3 regions of the Arthrobacter sp. UYCu511 genome follow, and region 3 is predicted to be linked to each of the others. Evidence: predicted binding sites of a transcription regulator. Region 3 holds the regulator's gene; each other region holds the start of a gene.
The links. Region 3 encodes HrcA, which represses chaperone genes, less so after heat shock. Its sites were predicted from a motif close to TTNGCACTCGNNNNNNNCGAGTGCNAA; they were not measured.
Positions count from the first base shown of each region.

Region 1: a site for HrcA is predicted at 2,072-2,098, ahead of groES (co-chaperone GroES). Genes of this name have one in related genera too.
Region 2: a site for HrcA is predicted at 2,342-2,368, ahead of groL (chaperonin GroEL). Genes of this name have one in related genera too.

Region 1 is NZ_JBEPPB010000005.1:72,339-76,498, reverse strand. It holds gene ABIB48_RS08875 (iron ABC transporter ATP-binding protein) at 1-83, shown strand, start outside; gene ABIB48_RS08870 (ABC transporter permease) at 266-1,078, opposite strand; gene ABIB48_RS08865 (ABC transporter ATP-binding protein) at 1,075-1,947, opposite strand; gene groES (co-chaperone GroES) at 2,269-2,565, shown strand; gene groL (chaperonin GroEL) at 2,676-4,160, shown strand, end outside.
Region 2 is NZ_JBEPPB010000015.1:21,445-25,604, forward strand. It holds gene ABIB48_RS16520 (siderophore-interacting protein) at 1-202, opposite strand, end outside; gene ABIB48_RS16525 (uracil-DNA glycosylase) at 286-1,041, opposite strand; gene ABIB48_RS16530 (DUF3263 domain-containing protein) at 1,276-1,533, shown strand; gene ABIB48_RS16535 (LytR C-terminal domain-containing protein) at 1,576-2,190, shown strand; gene groL (chaperonin GroEL) at 2,532-4,157, shown strand.
Region 3 is NZ_JBEPPB010000008.1:163,298-167,457, reverse strand. It holds gene ABIB48_RS12495 (16S rRNA (uracil(1498)-N(3))-methyltransferase) at 1-242, opposite strand, end outside; gene dnaJ (molecular chaperone DnaJ) at 248-1,390, opposite strand; gene hrcA (heat-inducible transcriptional repressor HrcA) at 1,424-2,437, opposite strand; gene ABIB48_RS12480 (DUF3097 domain-containing protein) at 2,767-3,615, shown strand; gene ABIB48_RS12475 (DUF4870 domain-containing protein) at 3,636-4,064, shown strand; gene hemW (radical SAM family heme chaperone HemW) at 4,144-4,160, opposite strand, start outside.

The DNA.
Region 1 (4,160 bases), on a different contig from region 3:
CCGATGAGGTCCTGAGTCGCGTCTTTGACACCCCGGTGCAGGTCATCGAGGGCCCCCGCGGGCCGCTCGCCGTCTACTACTAAGAGCACGACGGCGATCCCCTCCCGCCTGCCGTCCCTCCCACCCAACGCTCTCCCAGCAATGGTGCGTTTTTCGGGGACGCTATCCCACCGAGTGGGGATAGCGTTCCCATTTTTCTCGCCATTACTGGGATAGCGTGCTTCGGGCATGCCACAGAATGTAACCGAGCGTCCAGAGGTGCGGGTTAGCTGTCCTTGCGGATCCAGCGGAACGTGACGCGGCACAGGAGCAAACCAAACACCAGCCATATTCCCATGACTAGTGCCACGAGACCCAGATCCCAGCTCCCGGAGGGCTCCATCACCTCGAAGGACTCTGGCAGGAACACGCTGCGCATCCCTTGAGCCATCCACTTCAGCGGAAAGATGCTAGCAAAGTCTTGCAACCAGCCGGGTAACTGCGCGAAGTTCAAGTAGACCCCGGAGATGAACTGCAGCAGCAGCACAATCGGGATGACCACGGCGGTGGCGCTCTTGCCTGTCCGCGGAAGTGCCGAGAGGGCGATGCCTAAAACGCAGCTAGTAATCACGCCGAACAGAAACACCCAGGCGAAGGTCAGCCACTTCTCTGGTGCAGTGGGAAGCTCCACGTTGAACGCGAAACGGGCCACAAGCAGCAACAGTGTGACCTGCAGGACCGAGCTGATCAGAACCATGCCGATCTTGCCCAGAAAATAGGAGAACACGGGCAGGGGAGTGCCGCCTAAGCGTTTAAGTGTGCCGTCCCCCTTCTCGCCAGCAATGTCCACGCCCAGGTTCTGCACGCCACTGAGCAGCATGCCCGCAGCCACCATCCCCGGCACATAAAAAGCCGCAAAACTGATGCCGCCGGAGCCATCAGGGGCCGCACCAAGATTCCCGCTAGTACTGAACGCCACAGCAAAAACCGAGAGCATCAGGATCGGGAACAGGAACGTGAAAAACACCGAATCGCCCTGCCGAAAGTACAACTTGAGCTCATAAAGGATGCGGGAGGTGCCCAACTCTAAGGTCCTCATACGGCGCCTTCCTCTGCATTGATGAGCGAGTGTTTACCCACCAGGTGCAAATAGATGTCTTCCAGGGACGGGCGGCTAATTTCCAGTGAGTCAACTTCGCCGCTGGCCTCAGCGTAGAGCCGGGCAGCCAGCGCTGCGGGCTCGGCTGTTCGTTGTGAATGTTCGACGCCGTCCTGCCGCCACCGCACTAGCGGAACCCGTGCGTCGGCTCCGCCAATCTCGTTGATGGGGCCTATATCCACCAGCTTGCCGCCGAGAATGATCCCGGCACGGTCGGCTAGAGTTGCCGCCTCATCCAAATAGTGTGTTGTTAACAAAATGGTGGTCCCCTCGGCCTTGAGCTGGTTGATCAGAGCCCAAAATTGGCGCCTGGCCTCAGGATCAAACCCGGTGGTGGGTTCATCCAAGAATAAAAGTTTGGGGCGCCCGATGATGCCCAACGCAACATCCACACGCCTGCGTTGCCCGCCGGAGAGCTTGCTGATCCGGGTTTTGGCCTTTTCCGTCAGGCCCACCGCTTCAATGACCTCGGATACCTTGCGTGGGTTGGGGTAGTAGTTGGCAAAGTGGGTCAGTTGCTCCAGCACCGTGACATTGCCGCTTTCCCCGCTGGACTGCAGCACTATCCCCAATTGTGCTTTCCAATCCAGGCCCCCATGCTGCGGATCAACACCCAGTACTGAAACGTCACCGCTGGTCCTATCACGGTAGCCTTCAAGGATTTCAATGGTGGTGCTTTTGCCGGCACCGTTGGGGCCCAGCAGCGCGAAAGTTTCACCCTCATGAATGTCGAAGCTGATCCCATCTACCGCGGTAAAAGCGCCATAGGATTTCAACAGATCACGAACGTGCACGGGAGCTAGACTCATTTGCTTATCCTCCCACCGCGGCCGAAGTCTGAATAGATTTTTCAACTTATGTCTCTGAAGGTGACTGCCCCGGTGCGCCGTGAGCGTAACCGGGCCCGCCGGCGTCGTACTTTTGTAGGAAATTCTGGCACTCGCCTTGACCGAGTGCTAATCAATTCCCTAGAGTCAGAGTTAGCACTCTCACCCTGAGGGTGCTAACGCGCCTATCTTTCTGGCCATGGGAACATCACCGGCACCGCGACGACGGTTGGGTTCCACCCAAACATGGGCAGAAAGTGTTGCAGCCATCCAAAGAATTTACGTGTGAAGGAGAGGTCCTAAGTGTCGGTCTCTATTAAGCCTCTTGAGGATCGTATTGTTGTTCGCCAGCTCGAAGCAGAGCTGACTACCGCATCGGGTCTGGTTATCCCGGACACTGCCAAGGAAAAGCCCCAGGAGGGCGAAGTTGTGGCAGTGGGCCCCGGCCGCGTTGATGACAACGGCAACCGTGTCCCGATCGATGTTGCCGTTGGCGACGTTGTTATCTACTCCAAGTACGGTGGAACCGAAGTGAAGACCGGTGGCGAAGAGCTGCTCGTTCTTTCGGCCCGCGACGTACTGGCCATCGTCGTTAAGTAACGGCTTTTGCTCCAGTAACCACTTTGTGAAGCCCCGTGCCCGGATAGGTGATCGAGCCTGTCTAGATCAATCGCCGGACGCGGGGTCTTTGCGTGAAAGGAACACACCGCATGGCTAAGCAGCTTGCATTTAATGACGACGCACGGAAGGCCCTTGAGGCCGGTATTGACAAGCTCGCGGACACCGTCAAGGTGACCCTCGGCCCGCGCGGTCGCAACGTTGTACTCGATAAGAAGTGGGGTGCCCCCACCATCACCAACGACGGCGTGACCATCGCCCGCGAGGTGGAGCTGGAAGACCCGTACGAGAACCTCGGCGCACAGCTGGCCAAGGAAGTTGCCACGAAGACCAACGATGTTGCCGGCGACGGCACCACCACGGCCACCGTTTTGGCGCAGGCACTGGTCAAGGAAGGCCTGCGCAACGTAGCCGCAGGCGCAGCTCCCGGCGAGCTCAAGCGCGGCATCCAGGTTTCCGTTGAAGCCATTGCCGCACGCCTGTTGGAGAACGCACGCCCGGTTGCCGGAGGCCAGGTGGCAGAAGTTGCTGCCATCTCCGCCCAGAGCCAGGAAATCGGCGACTTGCTCGCCGAAGCGTTCGAGAAGGTTGGCAAAGATGGCGTCATCACCATCGAAGAGTCCTCCACCACCTCCACCGAACTGGTCCTCACCGAGGGCATGCAGTTCGACAAGGGCTACCTGTCCCCGTACTTCGTCACTGACGCAGAACGCCAGGAAGCAGTCATGGAAGACGCACTGGTTTTGATCAACCAGGGCAAGATCTCCAACCTGCAGGAATTTTTGCCGCTGCTGGAAAAGGCACTTGCCGCGAACAAGCCGCTGTTCATCATTGCTGAAGACGTTGACGGCGAGGCACTGTCCACACTGATCGTGAACCGCTTGCGCGGCACGTTGAACGTTGTTGCCGTCAAGGCACCGGGCTTCGGCGACCGCCGCAAGGCCATGCTGCAGGACATTGCGATCCTGACCGGTGCACAGGTTGTCTCCGCGGAGATCGGCCTGTCCCTGGACCAGGTTGGGCTTGAAGTGCTGGGTACGGCTCGCCGCATCACCATCACCAAGGACAACACCACCATTGTTGACGGCGCCGGCACGGCCGACGAGGTCGCAGCACGGGTTGCCCAGCTGCGCGCTGAACTGGCGCGAACCGACTCCGATTGGGACAAGGAAAAGCTGCAGGAACGCCTGGCCAAGTTGGCTGGCGGCATCGGCGTGATCAAGGTTGGCGCAGCCACCGAGGTTGAGCTCAAGGAAAAGAAGCACCGCATTGAGGACGCCGTGTCCGCAACGCGTGCTGCTTTGGAAGAAGGCATTGTGGCTGGTGGCGGTTCCGCACTGGTCCAGGCCGGTAGGGCACTTGATGAAGATGCTGCTGTTCTCGCCTTGAGCGGCGACGCCGCAACCGCCATTGATCTGGTGCGCAAGGCTATTGCCCAGCCGCTGCGCTGGATCGCCCAGAACGCAGGCCATGACGGCTATGTTGTGGTGCACAAGGTTGGCGAGCTCGAAGACGGTTTCGGCTTCAACGCTGCCACCGGCGTCTACGGCAACCTGATTGAAGACGGCGTCATTGAC
Region 2 (4,160 bases), on a different contig from region 3:
CGCCCGGGTGCAGGAAGTGGATCTTCACGTACATGTCCGTGGCGTCCTTGGGCTCAAATTTCGCCAGCCCGGGCCCGCCGGCAATGATGCGCACCATGTGCGGACTGAGTTGTTCCTTGCGCAGCACATTGAGGGTGTATTGGGTGCGGGGTTTCACGGCAGGTGCCATGGTGCGGGTGGCGGCGGGCTGTGGTGAGGTCATGGTGAGCTCCTGGTGCCGGGTAAGCAGGCCGGCCTGGTGGGCGCGGAAAAAGCGCCAAGTTAGGTTGTCCTAACCAGTCTAGTTCATTGTGGTAATTGCCAGTCCACGGGGGTGGCACCTTGCGCTAATAGCTGATTGTTGATGCGGCTAAAGGGCTTGGATCCGAAGAAGCCGCGGGATGCGGACAGTGGGCTTGGGTGCGCCGATTCAATCACGGGGGTTCCGGTGAGAAGCGGCGCCAGCCGTTGGGCGTCCTTGCCCCACAGCACGCTCACTAGCGGCTGTTTCCGTGCTGCGAGGATTCTAATAACAGCCTCGGTGACCTCTTCCCACCCACGACGGCGGTGTGAACCTGCCGCTCCTGGCGCCACCGTGAGTACTCTGTTCAGGAGCAGGACGCCTTGACGGGACCAGGCACCCAGATCGCCATGGGTGGCAGGTGGGATGCCCAAGTCAGTGTTCAATTCCTTGAAAATATTGTTCAGGCTCCGAGGCAGCGGATGCGTTGAGCGGTCCACGGAAAACGCCAGACCTACTGAATGCCCCGGTGTGGGGTAGGGATCTTGGCCCACAATCAACACCTTCACCTCGGCCAAGGGGGTGCCCAGGGCGCGCAGCACCTGGGTGGGTAGAGGCAGGAAGCGAGTTCCGGAATCGTACTCATGTTCAAGCATGGCGCCCAAGCTCGCCAAGGTGGCCTCCAAGGAGGCCAATGCTGTGGCCCAATCAGGGGCCATTTGCGTCAGGGGAGCGGATTTCAAGGCGGCAAGGGCCTGCAATTGTGTTCCATCCCAGGGTTCCGGGGCCGGCAGGTCAAAAAGGCTGGGTGCGCTGTCCATGCTCTCCATTGTGGGCCATGGTGGGGGAAGGGGACTTCCTCCACAGCGCCCACTAGCGCCCGGCCCATCCACGCAATCCCAAATGACAGGGCGGTAATTCACCCCTATCATTGACAGAGCGGGCTCATGATTGCTGCCCGAACGGGAGAGCCAAGCGGAAAAGGGACTGTTGTGACTGAAGCGCTCCATCACGAGACTGCTTCCGCAGAGCCCTCCGCAGAAACTACCGCAACGCTGGGGACTCCTGTGGGGCTCAGTGCACGCGAGCAGCAGATGCTGGATCTGGAACGCCAATGGTGGAAGTATGCCGGCGCGAAGGAGCAGGCCATCAGAGAGAAGTTTGAGCTCTCAGCGACCCACTATTATCAAGTTCTGAATGCGTTGATCGACACGGAAGCCGCGCTGGCCTATGACCCCATGCTGGTCAAACGGTTGCGTAGACTACGTTTGTCACGGCAACAGGCCCGTTCCGCACGGCGGCTCGGGAACTAACGCACGCCTTCGCCACCGTACCCACAAGGACCACACTGCACAATGAGTAATTACCCGCGGGATGAATTCGACGCCGTCGAGGAGAACTCGGCACGCCACGGCGTCCACCGGTCTTCGATGGAAGCCCAGGGGCGCTCCTTAATGCCTTTGATGATTGTTGGCGTCGCCGCCTTGTGTGTTGGTCTTCTGGCCTTTTTCATCATGCCGAAAATTCTCGGTAACACCACGCCGCCGCCCCTTGTGGCCAACCAAACCACCGCGGCACCGACACTTGCGCCGACGGCGCCTGCCACCACGGCACCCGCCCCGACCGATTCTGCCACCACGAAGCCTACGGAAACGCCGACGTCAACACCCACAGCTGAAGCAACTCCCGAATCAGTGGTTGATAAGAGCGTTACCGTGGCCATCTTCAACGCCACCGGAGTACCGGGACTTGCCGCACGCTACGCCGGTACAGTCCAGGGCGATGGATGGGTTGTGTCACAGTCCTCCAACTGGGGCGGGCAGCCGCAAAATACATCGGTTATTTTCTACAGCGGCCTCGAGCAGAAGGCCAATGCTGTAGCCCTCGGAGGGCTGCTGAATATCACTGAGTTGGTGGATACTGCAGAACTCGGGCTTCCCCTAGCGGTTGTGTTGGGCCCGGGAGCGTAAGTTTTTTACCCTCTGCAGGCCCGGCGCCAGCTGCAGTGAAGCCCTGCGCCAGCTTCGGGAATGCCCGGCCCAGCCCCTGCCCGGCCGTTCGCCGCAAGCACATAGTGCCGCTCCCGCTTGCACTCTGAGGTACCGAGTGCTAATTATTGAGTTAGCACTCTGAGGTGGTGACTGCTAATTTCTAGCAGTTTCGCTTTCGTCAGGGTAATAACATTTCCTCACATGGCGAGGGTTTGCCGCTGTTGTATCTATATCAGCAGAAGGCGCATCCGTCCGTCGCGGGCGCCGTGCGAGGAATCTTGAAATTGTCTAATGACTGTCCCGAAAGGACTGAAGCCTCCATGGCCAAGCTCATTGCATTTGATGAAGAGGCACGCCGCGGCCTTGAGCGTGGGTTGAACATCCTCGCCGACGCCGTAAAGGTAACCTTGGGCCCGCGCGGGCGCAACGTAGTGCTGGAAAAGAAGTGGGGCGCACCCACAATCACCAACGACGGTGTCTCCATCGCCAAGGAAATTGAACTTGACGATCCTTATGAAAAGATCGGCGCCGAGCTGGTCAAGGAAGTCGCCAAGAAGACTGACGACATTGCAGGCGACGGCACCACCACGGCGACCGTGCTGGCCCAGGCCCTGGTCAAGGAAGGCCTGCGCAACGTAGCTGCCGGCGCCGATCCGCTGTCCCTCAAACGCGGCATCGAGAAGGCTGTTGCAGCCGTCATCAAGGAACTGCTGGCTTCCGCCAAGGAAATCGAGACCAAGGAAGAGATCGCCGCAACAGCGTCCATCTCCGCCGGTGATCCCGAGATTGGTGCCCTCATTGCTACTGCCTTGGACAAGGTAGGCAAGGAAGGCGTCATCACTGTCGAGGAGTCAAACACCTTCGGCCTGGAGCTCCAGCTCACCGAAGGCATGCGCTTCGATAAGGGTTACATTTCCGCTTACTTTGTAACCGACACCGAGCGCCAGGAAACGGTTCTTGAAGATCCGTACATCCTGATCGTGAACTCCAAGATCTCCAGCGTCAAGGACCTTGTTGCAGTTCTGGAAAAGGTTATGGCTTCGAACAAGCCGCTGCTGATCATCGCCGAAGACATTGAAGGCGAAGCACTGGCCACACTGATCGTGAACAAGATCCGTGGCCTGTTCAAGTCCGTTGCCGTCAAGGCTCCGGGCTTCGGCGATCGCCGCAAGGCTCAGCTCTCCGACATTGCCATCCTCACCGGCGGCCAGGTCATCGCTGAAGAAATTGGCCTCAAGCTGGAAAACACCACGCTTGACCTGTTGGGCAAGGCCCGCAAGGTTGTTGTCACCAAGGACGAGACCACCATTGTTGAAGGCGCCGGCGACGCCGAAGCCATCGCAGGTCGCGTTGCACAGATCCGTGCCGAGATCGAAAACTCCGATTCCGACTACGACCGCGAGAAGCTGCAGGAACGTCTGGCCAAGCTGGCCGGCGGCGTTGCAGTCATCAAGGCCGGTGCCGCAACTGAAGTTGAGCTCAAGGAACGCAAGCACCGCATCGAAGACGCAGTGCGCAACGCCAAGGCAGCTGTGGAAGAAGGCATCGTCCCCGGCGGTGGTGTTGCTCTCATCCAGGCCGGCGTTACCGCGTTTGACTCTCTCGAACTGACCGGCGATGAAGCAACAGGCGCCAACATTGTGCGTGTTGCCATTGACGCTCCCTTGAAGCAGATTGCCCTCAACGCAGGCATGGAGCCTGGCGTAGTGGTGGACAAGGTCCGCTCACTGCCCAACGGCCACGGTCTGAACGCTGCAACCGGCGTGTACGAGGACCTGCTGGCTGCTGGCGTTAGCGACCCGGTAAAGGTAACCCGCTCTGCCCTACAGAACGCGGCTTCCATTGCTGCACTGTTCCTCACCACTGAAGCAGTCATTGCCGACAAGCCTGAGAAGGCTGTCCCGGCTGGCGGCGGCGACGACATGGGCGGAATGGGCGGCTTCTAACCC
Region 3 (4,160 bases):
AACGGCTGGGCTGGTTCTTGTTCCACACTGTTGACCTGCACCGTCAACAAACCCTTTTCAGCGCTGCTGACGGTGCAGGACAAACGCAACCCAGCGCCGTCGCACATGTCCACCGGCTCACCTGAGGCGAGACGTTTGACCGTAGTGGCATGCCGGCCCTCATCCCCACCTAGGGTGAAGTGTGCGCCGGGCAGCAACCCGGAGAGCTCTGCAGGGTTGGCGTAGAAGACTGGGTTACTCATGAGGTTTAGTTGTTGCCGAACTTATCACGCAGCTTGGCGAACATGCCGCCACTGGAGACCAGTTTCCCTTCGGTGAAGGTCTCCCCGCGCAGGGCTGCCAGTTGCTTCAGGAGGGCTTCCTGCTCGGCGTCGGGCTTGGTGGGTGTCTCCACGTGAATGTGTACCTTCAAGTCTCCACGGCCAAAGCCACGCAGGTGGGTCACCCCCAGGCTGCGCAGGTTGATGACTTCCCCTGCCTGGGTGCCGGGCTTGATGCTGATGGGCTGCTCACCATCGAAGGTCTCGAAGTTCAGCTCTGTGCCCAGTGCGGCAGCGGTCATGGGGACGCTGAGTGTGGCATGCAGGTCATCGCCTTCACGCACAAAGCTGGGATCGTTATTGACCTTCATCTCCACGTACAGATCGCCTGAGGGGCCACCTGCCGGTCCGGCCTCGCCCTGGTTGGCGAGTTGGATCCGGGTCCCGGTGCCCACTCCTGCAGGGACCTTGATGGTCAGCGTGCGGCGATCGCGGATACGGCCTTCGCCCATGCACTCGTTGCACGGGTCCACGATCATGGTGCCGAAGCCTTGGCAGGAGTTGCAGGTAGCCAGGGTCATGACATTGCCCAAGATGGAGCGCATGGGGCGTTGAATCTGGCCACTGCCATGGCAAATGTCACAGGTGGTGGGTGCCGTTCCCTGGCGGCAGCAGCTGCCCTCGCAGGTGGGGCAGGTGATGGCGGTGTCAATTTCAAGCTTCTTGTTGACGCCAAAGACGGCCTCGCGCAAGTCCACGCGCACGCTGATGAGGGCGTCTTGGCCGCGGCGCATACGTGATGCGGGACCACGCCCTCCGCCGCCACCGCCACCGGCACCGCCGAAGAAGGTTTCAAAGATGTCCTGGAAGGCGAAGCCCTCGCCACCAAAGCCGCCGCCACCGCCACCTGCGTCATTGCCGTTTTCGTTACCCGTGGTGTCATAGATGCGGCGCTTTTGCGGGTCAGACAAGACCTCATAGGCGTGTGTTACAGCCTTAAAGCGATCCTGGGCATCCGCGGCGTCATTGACGTCCGGATGGAGTTTGCGTGCAAGCTTGCGGTAGGCCTTCTTGATTTCCTCGGCCGTTGCGTCGCGGGAGACGCCCAATGCATCGTAATGGTTACTCAAAGTAATGCTCTCTTTTGTTGAAACGGTGGCCGCTTAGCCGGCCAAAATTCTCGAAAGGTACTGGGCCACGGCGCGAACGCTGGCCATGGTGTTGGGGTAATCCATTCTGGTAGGACCCACCACACCAAGCTTGGCGTTCTCACCACGGACGTAGCTGGTGGCCACCACTGAGGCTTCCGCGAGGGAATCGTGCGGGTTTTCCCGTCCAATCACCACAGACATACCCAAGGAGTCTTGGGCCATGGCTTCAAGCAGCCTCAGTAGCACCACTTGTTCCTCCAGTGCGTCAAGGACGGGCCCGATGCTCAGGGGGAAGTCATTGTTTGACCGGGCCAGGTTGGCGGTGCCTGCCATGACAATCCGGTCTTCACGGGCGTTGTGCGCCAATAGCGCCAAACCCTGGGCCAAGCGTGCAGCCACAGCATGCTCTCCCAAGGGGACATCGAGGGGAACTTTGGAGACAGCGCTGGGCAATTGGGCCACAGTGAGTCCGTTCAAACTGGCCATAAACACTTTGCGCAATCCGGCCAGGATGTCATCATCAACGGCGGCACCAATATCGATGACGTTTTGTTCTACCTTGCCAGAAGCCAAGATCAGGACCACTAGCACTTGATGCGCTGCCAAGGAGACAAACTCAATGTGGCGCACAGTGGCCGCCGTGGTGCGCGGATACTGGACAACCGCCACTTGGTTGGTCAGCTGGGCCAGGGTCCGCACTGTCCTCTCGAGGACGTCATCCAGATCGGTGGGCCCATCTAACAACACAGAGATGGCTCGGCGTTCAGCGGCTGAAAGTGGCTTAACGGAGGCCAACTGATTCACGAAGAGCCGGTAGCCCTTGTCAGTGGGGATGCGCCCGGAACTGGTGTGCGGGGCCGTGATCAGCCCTTCTTCTTCCAGCGCGGCCATGTCATTGCGGATAGTGGCACTGGAAACTCCCAGATGGTGCCGTTCCACGAGTGCTTTGGAGCCGACGGGTTCCCGTGAATGCACATAGTCTTCGACAATGGCCCGCAGAACTTCCAACTTACGTGGTTCACTCATGCCCGGCACCTCCTTTCAGCCTTACGCTCTGCACCCATATCCCCTTGGACTCTTGACTAGGCGGGAATGTCAGAACATCTTTTAGAAAACAACTTTTAGCACTCTACCCAACCAAGTGCTAAGTCTAATACCTTTCCACGGCACCCCCATGGCAAACCGGTTCCCGCCACGTTCTCGACACGCTCCGCAGACACGCACTATGAACCGCGTAAGTGTGCCCCCTCAAGAGCGGCCCCGGCACGCGATAGCATGGCTTTTCATCCTGCAGCGTTCGCCATGAGCGTTGCCCTGAGCGTCAAGAGTCAGGTTTTTGCATGCATTTCAGTGACGTGTCCCACCATCAGTGGGGTCCCCAGGACCTCAGTGCCCCGCCGCCCCGAATCCTGCGCAAGGTTGAAGCCCGTTCCGGCCTTGTTGTAGAGGACGTGCAAACAGGCTGGGTGGGCGCGGTGGTCCGTCTGGAAAAGTCCGGCGGCATGCACATTGTGGAACTCGCCGACAGGCGCGAAAAGATCCGCGCCTTCCCGCTGGGATTTGGCTTTCTGTACGAGGGTGAGCCGATTGAGCTCATCGCACCTACCACAGCCGCACCCAAGAAGGCCCTGCGTACCGCATCTGGCTCCGTCAAAGTTATGGGGGACCGCGCCAAGGTGGCCAAGGCCAGTCGGATTTGGGTGGAGGGCAAGCACGACGCCGAACTGGTGGAGAAGGTCTGGGGAGACGATCTGCGGGTGGAGGGGATCGTAGTAGAACCTCTCCGAGGGATCGATGACCTGGCCGCCGCGGTGGCCGATTTTGGCCCGGGACCCCAGCGCAGGTTGGGCATTTTGGTGGACCATTTGGTGCCCGGTTCCAAAGAAACACGCATTGTGGGCAATCTCATGAAGAAGCCCGGGGTATCCAAGAACGTGCTGGTGGTGGGACACCCATATGTAGATGTCTGGCAGGCTATCAAGCCTGCTACTCTGGGCATCCCGGCATGGCCTGTAGTGCCTAGAACAATGGAGTGGAAGCTGGGCATCCTGAAGGCCTTCGGCTGGCCCCACACTACCGCTGAGGACATTGGACTGGGCTGGGCGAGATTGCTGTCACGGGTGGGTTCGTACTCAGATCTGGAGCCGTCCCTGCTGGGCCGGGTCGAAGAGGTCATTGATTTTTTGACGGCACCCGTATCCTAGAGTGAGGGCAATAATCCACCATGCCCGTAGTTGCGCATGCTGAAAGGCCTGAGATTGTGAACCACCCGGTTAACCAGAGCAATGTTGCACCCCAGCAGCCCCTCACCCCCTCCGAAGATAAGCAGTGGGCTTTCATGTCCCACTGTGGCGGAATTCTTGGGTGTGTACCTTCGCTGCTGATCTATAAATTCTTGGCTGCCCGCGGCCGATTTACAGCACAGGAGTCCAAGGAAGCCCTGAACTTCACCTTGATCCCGACAGCTTTGGCTGTCCTGCTGAACATTGTGGCTATCATTGCCCACGCGATCAGCCCAGGAAGCGGGACCATCTTTTCCCTGCTGGCGCTGCTGATCTGGGCCTTCCTGACGGTGTTCTCCATCATCGGCGCCGTACGTGTCAACAGTGGCCAGCCCTACCGCTACCCGCTCAACCCGCGGCTGATCAAGTAACTGATCAAGTAACTGAAAAACAGCACCAGATTGCACGGGTAGCTAGCCCGGAAGTGGCTTTAGCCGGCCTTAGCCACGGTTAGTCTAAGAGCGCCC